DNA from 2 places in the Planococcus sp. TJ-302 genome. Region 1 is predicted to be linked to the other one. Evidence: predicted binding sites of a transcription regulator. Region 1 holds the regulator's gene; the other holds the start of a gene.
The links. The regulator LexA, encoded in region 1, represses DNA repair genes until DNA is damaged. The targets are predictions, from matches to a motif close to CGAACATATGTTCG.
Positions count from the first base shown of each region.

Region 2: a site for LexA is predicted at 4,035-4,048, ahead of uvrB (excinuclease ABC subunit UvrB). Genes of this name have one in related genera too.

Region 1 is NZ_JBZDOI010000001.1:866,455-873,985, reverse strand. Features, by position in the region: gene glnA (type I glutamate--ammonia ligase) at 1-777, shown strand, start outside; gene AC4EHB_RS04560 (hypothetical protein) at 992-1,192, shown strand; gene AC4EHB_RS04555 (hypothetical protein) at 1,362-1,556, shown strand; gene AC4EHB_RS04550 (class I SAM-dependent methyltransferase) at 1,623-2,363, shown strand; gene lexA (transcriptional repressor LexA) at 2,409-3,029, opposite strand; gene yneA (cell division suppressor protein YneA) at 3,195-3,512, shown strand; gene AC4EHB_RS04535 (YneB family resolvase-like protein) at 3,509-4,162, shown strand; gene AC4EHB_RS04530 (DUF896 domain-containing protein) at 4,221-4,454, shown strand; gene tkt (transketolase) at 4,581-6,578, shown strand; gene AC4EHB_RS04520 (YneF family protein) at 7,170-7,406, shown strand; gene AC4EHB_RS04515 (alpha/beta hydrolase) at 7,492-7,531, opposite strand, start outside.
Region 2 is NZ_JBZDOI010000004.1:128,811-136,341, reverse strand. Features, by position in the region: gene AC4EHB_RS15360 (enoyl-CoA hydratase-related protein) at 1-73, opposite strand, end outside; gene AC4EHB_RS15355 (ABC1 kinase family protein) at 178-1,794, shown strand; gene AC4EHB_RS15350 (YhjD family protein) at 2,508-2,873, shown strand; gene AC4EHB_RS15345 (competence protein ComK) at 2,920-3,474, opposite strand; gene AC4EHB_RS15340 (IDEAL domain-containing protein) at 3,652-3,891, shown strand; gene uvrB (excinuclease ABC subunit UvrB) at 4,117-6,099, shown strand; gene uvrA (excinuclease ABC subunit UvrA) at 6,106-7,531, shown strand, end outside.

The DNA of each region.
Region 1 (7,531 bases):
CACCACGAAGTAGCACCAGGCCAGCACGAAATCGACTTTAAATACGCAGATGCTGTCAAAGCATGCGACGATATCCAGACATTCAAATTAGTAGTTAAAACTATTGCTCGGAAACACGGTTTGCATGCAACATTCATGCCAAAACCATTATTCGGCGTCAACGGATCAGGGATGCACATGAACGTTTCCCTATTCAATGGCAACGAGAATGCTTTCTTGGATGAAGACGGCGAAATGAAGTTAAGTGAAACAGCATACCAATTCCTTGCAGGTATCCTTGAGCACGCACAAGGGTTCACAGCGGTTACAAACCCGACTGTCAATTCTTACAAACGCCTAGTGCCTGGCTATGAAGCTCCGTGCTACATTGCTTGGTCTGGACAAAATCGCAGCCCGTTGATCCGTATCCCGGCTTCACGTGGATTGTCAACACGCGTAGAAGTGCGTTCTGTTGATCCGGCTGCAAACCCATACTTGGCAATGGCTGTTTTATTGGCTGCTGGCCTTGACGGCATCAAGAAGAAAATGACGCCGCCAAAAGCTGTAGACCGCAATATCTACGCGATGAACAGAAAAGAGCGCGAAGCTGTGGGCATCCAAGACCTTCCGCCAACATTGTACGCAGCACTTCAAGAGCTGCAAAGCAATGAAGTGATGACGAAAGCACTTGGTTCTCACATTCTTAACAACTTTGTGGAAGCGAAAGAAATCGAGTGGGACATGTTCCGCATTGCGGTTCACCCATGGGAGCGCGAGCAATACTTGAAAATGTATTAAGCAAATATAACACACCAGCGCACTTGCACTGGTGTGTTTTTTTTTGCAAACTTTCCAAGCTTCTTATCCACTTGGGTCAGTAAATAAAAGTTTTTTGATTTTGGAAGTTTAGTTTTTCCAGGACTGTGGTATCATTAAGAAGAATTCATAGTACGATTAATAGCCCATACTGAATTTTCTTAGAAAGTAAGAAGATTTTGTGGGGGTGATTAGTTTGACGAAAATTCAAGGGGTTAAAGACCTGCGGAAGTATTTAGATTCTGTAGGATGCCCGAGGACTGAAGAACAAATTAATGAGAGCATCGCAAAAAGGCAGATTCCACATAGCCAGTCCTATGCCAATACAATCTTTTTTGACGTGAGGCATATCGATTGGTGGATATCGCAACAGCAAAAAGTCGAAAGCAAAAATTGAATACGATCTTCAGAATACCGGTACCCCGAATTCGGCTCATTATGAGTCCGTATTCGGGGTTTTCCCTATTTACCAGAGCGTTTACTCCAAAAAGAATGGACAACTCGCCCCGCAAATGGTGTATGATAGACAGAAGCAAAAACCATTCTGCTTTAGAGGAGGCCGATGCATGAAAACTTTCCAAGTTGAATTCTATTTTGACCAAGGCAATACGATTGTCCTGACAGTATATGCTGAAAACAAAGAATCAGCATTGCGCAATATTCCGACTCACGGCACGTTTGAAATCACGGACCAGGACAACGACCGCCTATACCGTATTACTATCACACAAGTAAAATACATTATGGTCTATGAATTATGAGGCCTGAAGCATCGCGTTTTAACGGATGCTTTTTTTATGCCTAAAATTAGAAGAGGAGCTGGCTAGGTGGAATTTAAAGGATCGAGTGTTTACGACGATAAGGATTTTTTAGCGGTTTTTTTGAAACGGAGAGAGCGCAAGGAAAGCCCGAATAACGCGATAGAGAAACCGATTATCTGTGACCTAATGGGTGAAGTCGAAGGGAAAGCAATCTTGGACCTCGGTTGTGGAGACGGTAAATTTGGCAATGAACTGCTCGGCTCTGGAGCAGCATCCTATACGGGAATAGAAGGCTCAAGGGAGATGGCATTGCTGGCAAGTAGAGCAACGGCACAGCTGGGTGGCAAGATACATATAGCGGACCTTGAATCGTTTCAAGCAGAGGGTTCAGAATACGATTTGATTGTCTCGCGGTTTGTCATCCATTACTTGACGGATATCAGACACTTGTTCAAGGAAATCAATCAAGCATTGGTGCCGGACGGTAAATTCATTTTCACTGTACAGCACCCATTGACCACTTCGTCGTTTGCGAGTAAAGCGCAAGGCGAGCGCAGAGGTGATTGGGTGGTCGATGATTATTTCAGGGAAGGAGAGCGCAGTGAGCCCTGGATAAGCAAGACAGTCGTCAAGTATCACCGAACGACAGAAACCTACTTTACAGCGCTAATAGAAGCCGGATTTGCTGTAACTGCCCTCAGGGAAGGAAAGCCGGTCCCTACAAATTTCGAATCCGCAGCTGAGTTTGAACGGCGGGAGCGCATTCCGTTGATGTTGATTTTGTCTGCCCAAAAGGTAGGAAACTAAAAAAGGCGCCGAGAGAAATTCTCTCGGCGTCTTTATGTGTCATGATTAATGTAGTTGGCGGTAAACTCCGACCACTTTTCCAAGGATGGAGACCTGGTCTACGATGATTGGATCCATCGATGAATTTTCAGGCTGCAGGCGGAAATAATTGTCTTCTTTGAAAAATCGTTTGACTGTCGCTTCGTCATCAGCGGTCATAGCTACCACGATGTCGCCATTGTTAGCGGTTTGCTGCTGTTTCACTACGACATAGTCACCATTCAGGATGCCAGCTTCGATCATACTTTCTCCCATGATTTCCAGCATGAAAATATGGTCGTCCTCAGTTCCGTATGACTGGGGAAGCGGGAAATACTCTTCCACATTCTCGATCGCCGTGATCGGAACGCCAGCCGTTACTTTACCGACAAGCGGTACATGAAGGACCGGGCTTTTTTCAACCAGTGAATCATCAGTGCTGATAATTTCAATTGCTCTCGGTTTTGTCGGGTCGCGGCGGATCAAGCCTTTGCTTTCAAGGCGGGCAAGATGGCCATGGACAGTCGAGCTTGATGCCAAGCCGACTGCCTCTCCAATTTCACGGACGGAAGGCGGGTAGCCTTTGGCCCGGACTTCGTCTTTTATGAATGACAAAATATCTTCTTGGCGTTTCGATACTTTTTTCAACAGTTTCACCTCTTTTTAATAGTTCAGCATGTTTTCTACCAATAGTATACCAACTTGGGATATGAAATGCAAACATAGGTTCGAATTTATTTGTTGACAAAAACACTTGTTCGCATTAAAGTAAGAACATACATTCCGAACACACATTCTTAGGAGGCGGTTCTTATGACATTCATCCAAAAAAATTCTTACCTGACAGTACTCTTTCTTCTGATTCTATCTTTTTCATTCTATTCGGTTTTCACCCATAACGCGCAGGAAGATCAAATGAGCCTAGTGCAAGTCGAACAAGGCGATACTTTGTGGACACTTGCGGAATCATTCAGCGGCAATACCCCCCATCAGGAGTGGATTGAAGAAATCATGAAGGAGAATGGCTTAAGCACTCCGAAGATCATTGCTGGACAATCAATCAAAATCCCCAGCGAACAACTAAAATTCGCCCCAGACGAAACCACCAAACTGGCGGGTGATGCAGAATGAAGAAGTCTGCGTTAATTTATTGCCGCGTCAGCACCACGAAAGACACCCAGGAAAGTTCACTTGAACGGCAGGAAGAAGAATTATTGAAATTCGCATTTGCGCAAGGATACATTGTTTCAGACATCTTTAAAGATCAGCACAGCGGCTACGAAATGGACCGGGAAGGGCTCTTGGAGATGCTCAACGTCGTTAAAACCGATAAAGTTTCAGCGGTTTTCATTCAGGATGAAACCCGTCTTGGCCGTGGCCATGCTCGGATCGCGCTGCTTCACGTCATGAAAAAATATGGCGTGGAGGTTTTTACATTGACCGATCAAGGTCCCATTGCATTAAATGATATGGACGACATGGTCTTGGAGATTTTAGCGGTTGTTGAAGAATATCAGCGCAAAATACATAATGCCAAAATCAAACGTGGCATGAAGCGCGCTGTTGAAAATGGCTACAAGCCTGAACGCAATCTAAAAGGCAGGGGCAACCCCGATGGACGGGAGCGCTTAGACTTGCCGATCGATCAGATTGTCAGCCTGAAACAGAACGGGCTGACGTTCCATGAAATTGCGGTAACGCTGCAAGGCTTCGGTTATCAGGCAAGCAAAGCAACCGTCCACAGACGCTACAGAGAATACCTCGAGATGAAAGAGGGCTAATAGATTGCAGAAATCCCGCTTCTTTTGTACGATATGATAGAAGAAAGGCGGGATTCTAATGTTATCTCCAGATAAAATAAAACGCATTAACGAATTATCTCGAAAATCCAAGACTGTGGGCTTGTCCATTGAAGAGGCAAAAGAACAATCTGCATTGCGCCAGGAGTATTTGGCAACTTTCCGCCAAACGATGCGCGGCACAATTGAAAACGTAAAAGTGATTGATCCGGAAGGTAACGATGTAACGCCGGAGAAGGTCAAAAATATCCGAGAGAATAAGTATTTAAATTAATACTTGTTCTTTTTTTTGTTGCGTCCAGACTTCAGCGCTTGGCTCTTGGCGCATTTCTAGTTGTATTCTTTCCTATTGTTGACTACACTAGAATAGGATTAAAATTGTTAGTGAGAGGATGTTTTTATGTCAAACCATGCAGATCAGCTTGCAGTAACTACTATACGTACACTTTCCATCGATGCGATTGAGAAAGCGAACTCAGGTCATCCGGGATTGCCAATGGGAGCAGCTCCTATGGCTTATACATTATGGACAAAACACATGAACCACAACCCTAAAAACCCGAACTGGTTCAACCGTGACCGTTTCGTGCTTTCGGCGGGACATGGTTCGATGCTTTTATACAGCTTATTGCATTTAAGCGGCTACGGACTTGAATTGGACGAGATCAAAAACTTCCGCCAATGGGATTCGAAAACACCGGGACATCCGGAATATCATCACACAGTTGGCGTAGAAGCGACAACGGGACCACTTGGCCAAGGAATCGGCATGGCAGTCGGCATGGCTATGGCAGAACGCCATTTGTCAGCTACATACAATAAAGACAACATGGATGTCGTCGACCACCATACCTTCTCTCTATGCGGAGACGGAGATTTGATGGAAGGCGTAGCAGGCGAAGCGATTTCACTTGCTGGGCACTTGAAATTAAACAAATTGGTCGTTTTATACGATAGCAACGATATCTCACTTGACGGCGACCTTGGTATGAGTTTCTCTGAAAACATCCAAAAGCGCTTTGAATCATATGGCTGGAACTATCTGCGCGTAGATGACGGCAACAAGCTTGACGATTTGTCTGAAAAAATCGCACAAGCGAAGCAATCAGGGGACAAACCGACATTGATCGAAGTGAAAACGGTCATTGGCTATGGCGCGCCAAACAAATCCGGTAAAGCGGACGCTCACGGAGCTCCACTGGGTGAAGCTGAGATGAAACTTGTTAAAGAATATTACAAGTGGACATTTGACGAAGATTTTTATGTCCCAGAAGAAGTCTATGAAACTTTTAATAAAGCAACTGAAGAGCTAGGCGGCAACGCTGAAAAAGCATGGAATGAGCTTTTCTCTAAATACGAAGCAGCCTATCCAGAATTGGCTCAGCAGCTGCAAAAAGCGATCAAAGGCGATTTGCCTGAGAACTTTGATGCGGATTTCCCTGTGTACGAAGCTGGTAAAAAACAAGCGACTCGCGCTTCTTCAGGCGATATGATCAATGCCATCGCAAAAGCAGTGCCATCGTTCTTCGGCGGCAGCGCCGATTTGGCTGGTTCGAACAAAACGACAATCAAAGGCGGAGGCGACTTTGATGCGGAAAATCCGACTGGACGCAATATCTGGTTCGGTGTCCGTGAATTCGCAATGGGGACTGCCCTTAACGGTATGGCTCTTCACGGCGGACTCAATGTTTTCGGCGGAACGTTCTTCGTGTTCAGCGATTACGTGCGCCCGGCAATCCGCCTAGCAGCATTAATGGGATTACCGGTCACATACGTCTTTACACACGACAGTGTCGCAGTAGGGGAAGATGGCCCGACTCACGAGCCAGTAGAACATTTGGCTTCACTTCGCGCTATGCCAAACTTGAGCGTTGTGCGCCCTGCAGATGCTAACGAAACCAAAGCAGCATGGAAGCTTGCTGTCACAGCGAAAGACCACCCGACCCTATTGGTGCTTTCACGCCAAGACTTGCCGGTCCTTGAACACAGCGGCGAATTGGCTGACAGTGGTGTGGAAAAAGGGGCATACGTGGTATCTCCTGCTGAAAACCCACAAGCGCTATTGCTTGCAACCGGTTCTGAAGTCAGCCTCGCAGTTACTGCCCAAAAGCAGTTGGCTGAAGAAGGCATCGCAGTATCAGTCGTTTCTATGCCATCATGGGACCGATTCGAGAAACAGGACAAAGCATACAAACAGTCCGTTATCCCGACGACAGTCAAAAAACGTCTAGCAATCGAAATGGGAACTTCATTTGGCTGGGAACGCTACACGGGAGACGAAGGCGACATTCTTTCAATCGACCGTTTCGGTGCAAGCGCACCTGGCGACCGCATCATGAAAGAGTTCGGATTCACTCCTGAAAACGTAGTGTCAAAAGTCAAAGCTCTTCTAAACTAATAAATGCAAATACCAAAGACGGAAACAGAACTTGTTTCCGTCTTTTTTTTTTACTTTTTTTTAAAACCGATATTCCGCAAAACAGCATCGCTAAAACATATGCTCGTGCGTCGCAAAGATATGCCCGAACTATTTTCGTCCATATCTTTCCTGCGGGCTCGCGCCGAATTAACTCGTGCTAGCGCCCGAGTGAATTTCGGCACTTCATCGTTTCACTGCTCCCTTGGGAGTCGGTGCTATTTTGCTCCATACCTGGAAATCATCAAAAAACTGTATGAACTTCTATTTTTCAAGTTTTTAGATGGAAAAAATAATTCGTTTTTGAGAGATAACTTTGAATTAAGCGGTAGGCGGCGACTTCAGCGGGGCAGTGTAGTGACGAGACAGCCGAGACCCTGCAGGAGCGCAGCGACGAAGCGGCTTGGCGCTCGCCCGCGAAACGCGTCCGCCTGAAGCGGAATGAAAATGACTATCCAATCCACTTAAACTACTTCCTAATATTATTTCGTGTCTATAGTCACATCCGGAAATATATAGTATAATCCATTGTGGTGCACTACTTATTTATGCAACACGAAGGGGGTAACAAGAATGGATACATGGATTTGGATCGTAATCGTTATCGTCGCTTTAATCGCGGGTGTTGCGCTTGGCTTTTTCATCGCACGTCAATACATGATGAAATATTTGAAAGACAATCCACCGATTAACGAAGATATGCTGCGTATCATGATGATGCAAATGGGACAAAAACCGTCTCAGAAAAAAATCAATCAAATGATGACACAAATGAATAAAGCGTCAACTAAACCACCTGCTAAAAAATAAGAAGCACTCCATGAGTGCTTTTTTTCATGCTATTAGCTTTACCGCATAGAAAAACGCCGGCCCCAATAGGGCTGGCGTTTTTCTGTTAAATTTTTTCTTCTATAGTAGGTTCAAGCAGCGCGTGG
Region 2 (7,531 bases), on a different contig from region 1:
CGTTCATGGAATCAGGGCGGTTTAACGTGATGAACGCCAGGTTCCCTTGTTGTTCGTAATGAATTGTGTCCATTTTTCTCCCCCTTAAAGTGTTTCCTTCTTCTAAAAACATACCATTTTTTGGACTATTGTGCTATCCCGCTCTATAATTAAGCGCAGAGAGGGGGACACGCATTCATGAATCAGTTTTCATTCATTCGCATTTATCGCATTGTCTTCATGGCCGTTAAATTTTATACGCAAGCCACGTTGTTCCAACGGCGCCACCGTGGCGCCTGGAATCCTCTCGTCGAGGAGAAATGGAACACCCTGGTAACGAAACAAGCGAAACAATACAAGACATTGGCGCTGAAACTCGGCGGCCTGATGATCAAGATGGGGCAGTTCCTGTCAACACGGGCAGATATCATGCCAAAGTCCTTTCTCGAAGAGCTCGAGGGGCTGACGGACCGTGTGCCTTCAGTAGAACGTGAAAAAATCATATCTGTGTTGGAGACAGAATGGAATTCCCCTTATTCCAGCTATTTGGCGGGACTGTCTGAAGGAGCGGTTGCTTCCGCATCTATAGGAGAAGTCTATAAAGGGACGCTGAAAGACGGCACTGTTGTCGCCGTGAAAATCCAGCGCCCGGGAACTGAGAAATTGCTGCGGGCAGATTTTCAGGCGATGCGCATTGTCATCTGGTTTATGAAGACCTTTACGCCGCTTTCCAAACAAATCAATTTCACTCAGCTGTTCGGGGAAATGACCGAAACGATCGGTGCGGAATTGAACTTCCTTCAGGAGCTGCAAAGTGGACGCGCGTTCGCGGACCGTTTTTCCGAAATGGACGGCATTCGTTTTCCTGTCTATTTTGATGATTTGTCGACGCGCCGCGTCCTTGTCATGGAATGGATCGAGGGGGCACGCATCACCGACTTGGCCTTTATTGAAAAAAATGGAATCGACCGCCACGAAATCGCGGAGCGGCTGTTCATCCTGTTCCTCGAACAGATTTTATACGGCGGACAATTCCACGCTGACCCGCACGGCGGGAACATTCTACTGAAGCCTGATGGCACGATTGTGCTGATCGATTTCGGCATGACGGGCACAATCACGGCCGCGGATTCACAGGCTGTCCTGCGCATTGCGGAAGGCATTATCTTCAAAAATTACGAATTGGTTCTTGATGCGCTTGAAGAGCTCCGGTTCTTATTGCCGCAAGCTAACCGTGAGCTTTTGGCCGATACGATTTCCCGCTTGGTCGCTGCATACGAATCAGACGAGCTGATGCAGATGGACAGCTTTGTCGTGGAGCGGCTGTTCAAGGACATGCAAAACATCGTCCGGACACAACCGGTACAGCTGCCAGCTGAGTTCGCATTCTTCGGTCGTGCGGCTTCAATCTTTGTTGGCGTGCTGAACGTCCTGGATCCAGGCATTGACCTCTTGGCATTGGCGCGGCCGCGCGTTCTTGAATGGGCGTCGACCCAAAAAGAAGGCAAGCCTGTCTTCGGTAAAAGTGATGTGCTGCGCTGGGTGCTGAACGCCTCGGGCCCATTCCGGGTGTTGCCGCAGAAAGTCATCAGCTATTTGGAAGAGCCGGAGCGGATGCGCCATTACATCGAAAATCGCGACGGACGCAATCGCCAGCATGAGCGCGATCTGCAGAGCCGGATGTTTGCCGGCATGTTCACCATCCTGTCGTTCGCTGGCATCTCGGTTTCGGTGTGGTTCTGGCATGAGCCGTTCATGTGGGTGTCTTCCGGATTTTTCGTCGGATCATTATGGGTTTACCGTTCAATTAAATGAAAAGAGCTGTCCGGAATTCTGTTTTACAGACTTCCGGATAGCTCTTTTTTTCATGGCAAGGGTGTATTCATGCGAGTTGAATTATGATTCTTCTTATTAGTACTGCGCAAAACTGCCTCGCTTGCCGCGGGCAAGACATTGGCCGCAGCCTGCGAGACCAATGTCTTTGTCTCGAAGCTAGCGAAGCGATGCAACGTTTTTTCATGTCCCGAAGCTAGCGCAGCGTTGCAGGGACAGAGACAGGGACAGAGTCTTACTGAAGTTTCCGCAATTTTATTCCGTGTCTACAAAAATAGCAGAACCTACTAAGCTCTTTATTTTTCAAAGAGCTTACCAGCGAAGGTGCGGCCAAGGGCTAGGCAAGGAGATGGCCAAATGGAATTTGGTCCATTTCCTTTGCTTCGAAGCTAGCGCAGCGATGCAGAAGCAGAAGGTTTTTAGCAGAAAGACAGGCGTTCTTTGCCTGGCTTTTTGCGAGAGCCAAGGAGGTGCCAGTAAGTTTTGGCAACTCCTTTGCGACGAGCTTGCGCAGGAGCAATCATCCTAGCCTTACCCAAAGCGTCCGAAGCAGTTTTAAATGAGTTACTTCTTTAATTCAACTTATTAAATAAAACTCCAGAAAGGATTATTTGACGGAGGCTATTGCAATTTTAGGAAATGGCGCTAAAATTAAAAATAAGAACAAACGTTCCCTTTTTGAGGAGGTGCTAAGAATGCCGTTAATCTCACAAGAGGAAATCGTCTATTTTGAAAAAGCGATGTATTTGCCGATGGTGCTGATCATTCTGGAGCGCGACCGTGCATTATTCGAACAGGGTCCTTTTAAGTTGAAGAGGCCGTATGTTGAATTGGTGGATGGAGCGATTCGGAAAGTTCAGAGGGAGCTGAAGGAAACGAACATCCATATGCGCAAGCAGCATATGAAAATGCTGAAGGGGACAGGCGATGATACCTTTACTGAATATGTCTTTTACCATGGGGGCTATGAAGATCACAGGCGCTATTTGAATTTGCGCCTACGCAATCAAGTGGAGGAGCTGCTGCGAATTTATTTGGCGATGGCACACCGGGAGATTTGACCAGGTCCACCAGCCTCAATATGAACAGCGGCTGAAGTTTCGGCGGTCAATCCATCGGATGCTGAGCGCGGGGCGGATACCGCCGTTTCGTCAAATAGACCATCTGCTGCTTGTGGATTTGTTGGGAATTCCTGAAAAAGCGGCGCAGCGAACCGGCAAACGAATGCTGATTTCTGAGGGCGATGGGCGACACGTCGAGTGGTACGCTTATGCCGTTGCTTAAGTGTACAAGGCTTCCTTTAATGGTGTCTTCGCTGTCGATCAACTCGACTGCATCAAAATTGAACCAGACCGAATCACGGTTCTTCGGTGAATGGGTAGGAAAGAAAATGAGTGGGCTGCCGTAATATTCCCCAATGATGACAGGAGGTTTATGTTTGACCCGGATCGCTTTCTGGGAATAGAGGGTGGCGCTTTCGAGGGATCCCCTGTAAAATCTGCACGAAGAGCTGATGATTTTATAGACGGATTCCTCTACGATGAATTCGCTGCGGTCTTCAATGACCCGCGTCCAGTTTCTGTGGCCGTCAATATACGGCAGAAGTGCGTAGGTATTGCTGCACACCGTATATGATAAGAGCTGATGATTCTTTTTACTCATGAATTATACACCCCTCAAATTTACTATACATATAACATTATAAGGAAAAAATGCAAATTAGCAAAGGCTTTACTACGGAAAATAAAATATTTTCTATTTCATTAGAATTTTCAAAAAACGATTGTTCTTTCAGAATTTATATTGTATACTAATGAAAAGCATTCGGGGTGATGAAGAATGGAAAACTATTATTCTTATGCTGATTTCATGAAAGCGATGGCTCAAACAAAGAAAGCGACCGAAGCGGAAAAACTTCTGAACGATATCTATTTGGATCTGTTCCTGAAGCATGTTCACCGCTCTCAGCAAGAAGAGCAGCTGATGAGCCTCATCGACGAAGCCCTGGACAATAACGACCGTAAAGCATTCAACACGTATAGCGAGCAATTGAAGACCCTAAAACACGAAGAAGAATGAGTAAGCAGCTTTTTATAGAATGTTATCAAAAATGCATCGGACCTAGTCCGATGCATTTTTTTGCACGTTTACGCAGTGCAGGCGCCCCTTGAAGCAGGATTGGTTCTTCCCTGCCAACCTGTAGATCCAAAAGAAATAGTGAAAAAACATACGTTCGCTTTTTGTTAGGGTATTTTTAGGGCATATGATAAAATAGAGACAATGAACGAACGGAGGGCATTAACCATGAAACAGGAATTCAATCTTCAGGCACCCTATGAGCCTGCGGGCGATCAGCCGGCTGCAATTACCGAACTGACACAAGGAATCATCAACGGCAAGAAATGCCAGACGCTGCTCGGAGCGACAGGGACAGGGAAGACGTATACAATGTCAAACGTCATCCAGCAAGTGAAAAAGCCGACGCTCGTGATGGCGCACAACAAGACCTTGGCTGGTCAGCTGTACAGTGAATTCAAGGAATTCTTTCCGGACAATGCAGTTGAGTATTTTGTCAGTTATTATGATTATTACCAACCGGAAGCTTATGTGCCGCAATCCGATACGTTCATCGAGAAAGATGCCAGTATCAACGATGAAATCGATAAACTTCGGCACTCGGCGACGAGTTCATTGTTCGAACGCGATGACGTCATCGTCATTGCTTCAGTATCTTGCATTTATGGCCTGGGTTCTCCGAAAGAATACCGGGAGCTCGTGGTTTCACTGCGCAAAGGGATGGAAATCGAGCGTAACCAGCTGCTGCGAAAACTGGTCGATGTGCAATACGAGCGCAATGACATCAACTTTATCCGCGGCACATTCCGTGTACGGGGCGATGTAGTAGAAATCTTCCCGGCATCGCGCGATGAACGCTGCCTGCGCGTGGAGTTTTTCGGCGACGAAATCGACCGCATCCGCGAAGTCGATGCGCTGACCGGTGAAATCATCGGCGAACGTGAACACGTCGCGATTTTTCCAGCGTCCCACTTTGTTACCCGCGAAGACAAAATGGTCAAAGCGATCGCCAACATTGAAGAAGAGCTGGAAGAGCGCTTGAAAGAAATGCGCGCTGAAGACAAGCTGCTTGAAGCACAGCGGCTGGAACAGCGAACGCGCTACGATTTGGAAATGATGCGCGAAATGGGCTTCTGCTCAGGCATCGAAAACTATTCAAGGCATCTGACGCTGCGCCCGGCTGGCGCGCAGCCTTATACGCTCATCGATTATTTCCCGGAAGATTTCCTGTTGGTGGTCGATGAAAGCCACGTCACGCTGCCGCAGGTGCGCGGCATGTTCAATGGCGACCAAGCGCGCAAAAAAGTGCTCGTCGACCATGGTTTCCGCCTGCCTTCGGCGATGGACAACCGCCCGTTGACCTTCACGGAATTCGAGGAGCATATCCATCAGGCGGTGTTCGTGTCAGCGACGCCGGGGCAATATGAACTTGATCACACGCCGGAAATGGTCGAGCAGATCATCCGGCCGACAGGGCTCCTGGATCCGACCATCGAAGTGCGCCCAATCGAAGGGCAGATCGATGATTTAATGGATGAAATCCGCCAGCGTACAGACCGCAACGAGCGGGTCTTGGTGACGACGTTGACCAAGAAAATGTCGGAAGACCTCACCGCTTATCTGAAAGAAGCGGGGATCAAAGTCAATTACCTCCATTCCGAGATCAAAACACTTGAACGCATCGAAATCATCCGTGAACTGCGTATGGGCGTCTACGACGTTCTAGTCGGCATCAACTTGCTGCGTGAAGGGCTGGATATTCCGGAAGTGTCGCTCGTGACGATCCTGGATGCGGACAAAGAAGGCTTCCTGCGCTCTGAGCGTTCATTGATTCAGACGATGGGCCGCGCCGCACGTAATTCGAATGGCCATGTCATCATGTATGCCGATAGAATGACGGATTCGATGACGAAAGCGATTGATGAAACGGCGCGCCGGCGCACAATCCAGGCTGATTATAATGAAGAACACGGCATCACGCCGATTACAATACAAAAGAAAATCCGCGACGTCATCCGCGCCACAGAGGCTGCAGAAGAAGGCGAAGAATATGTGTCAAAAGCGGTTTCGGGCAAAAAGCTCAAGAAAGAAGAGCGCGTAAAACTCATTTCCCTGCTCGAAAAAGAGATGAAAGAAGCGGCCAAAGCGCTTGATTTTGAACGCGCGGCTGAATTGCGCGATACAGTGCTTGAATTGAAAGCGGAAGGATGATTAGACTTGAAAAACCAAGAGATACGCATACAAGGCGCACGCGCACATAATTTAAAGAATATAGATGTTGTTATCCCGCGCGACCAACTCGTTGTCATGACGGGATTATCAGGTTCCGGAAAATCTTCATTGGCGTTCGACACGATTTATGCGGAAGGGCAGCGCAGGTACGTTGAATCGCTGTCTTCTTATGCGCGCCAATTTCTAGGGCAAATGGATAAGCCTGATGTGGATTTGATTGAAGGGCTGTCCCCGGCTATTTCAATAGACCAAAAAACAACGAGCAAGAATCCGCGTTCCACAGTCGCGACAGTGACAGAAATCTACGATTATATGCGTTTGATGTATGCGCGGGTCGGGAAACCGATCTGCCCGAACCACGGCATTGAAATTTCATCACAGACCATCGAACAGATGGTTGACCGGATCGTGGATTATCCGGAACGCACAAAAATGCAGATTCTTGCTCCAATCGTCTCCGGGCGTAAAGGAACACACGTGAAACTTTTGGAAGACATTAAAAAACAGGGTTATGTCAGAGTACGCATCAACGGCGAATTGATTGACCTGGATGACGACATCAACTTGGATAAGAACAAAAAGCACAATATTGAAGTGGTCATCGACCGGATCGTCATGAAAGACAATATCGCTCCGCGCCTCAGTGATTCACTTGAATCCGCATTGCGGCTGGCTGAAGGACGCGTATTGGTTGATGTCATGGAAAAAGAAGAATTGCTGTTCAGTGAACACCATGCTTGCCCGATTTGTGGATTTTCAATCGGCGAATTGGAGCCGCGCATGTTTTCGTTCAACTCACCGTTTGGCGCATGTCCGGAATGCGACGGTTTAGGCCATAAACTGGAAGTGGACCCTGAACTCGTGATACCGGACTGGAACTTGTCTTTAAAGCAAGGGGCCATCGTTCCTTGGCAGCCGACAAGCTCCCAATATTATCCGCAGCTCCTGCAGGCAGTTTGCAAACATTATAAAATCGACATGGATATTGCAGTAAGCGATCTGCCGGAAGAACACATCAATATTTTGATGCGGGGTTCTGGCTCAGACAAAATCCGTTTCCGCTACGAGAACGATTACGGGCAAATCCGCGATAACCACATCAATTTTGAAGGCGTGCTGTCGAACGTTGACCGCCGCTACCGTGAAACATCGTCGGATTATATCCGGGAACAAATGGAGAAATTCATGGGGCAACAGCCATGCCCGACTTGCGAAGGCTACCGCTTGAAACCCGAATCGTTATCCGTAAAAGTGAATGGCTTGCATATCGGAACCGTATCCGAATTCTCCATCATTGAAGCGGACGAGTTCTTTAAGAATCTGAAACTATCCGAAAAAGATATGGCGATCGCCAAGCTTATTTTGCGGGAAATTCGCGAACGGGTCGGCTTTTTGATCAATGTCGGCTTGG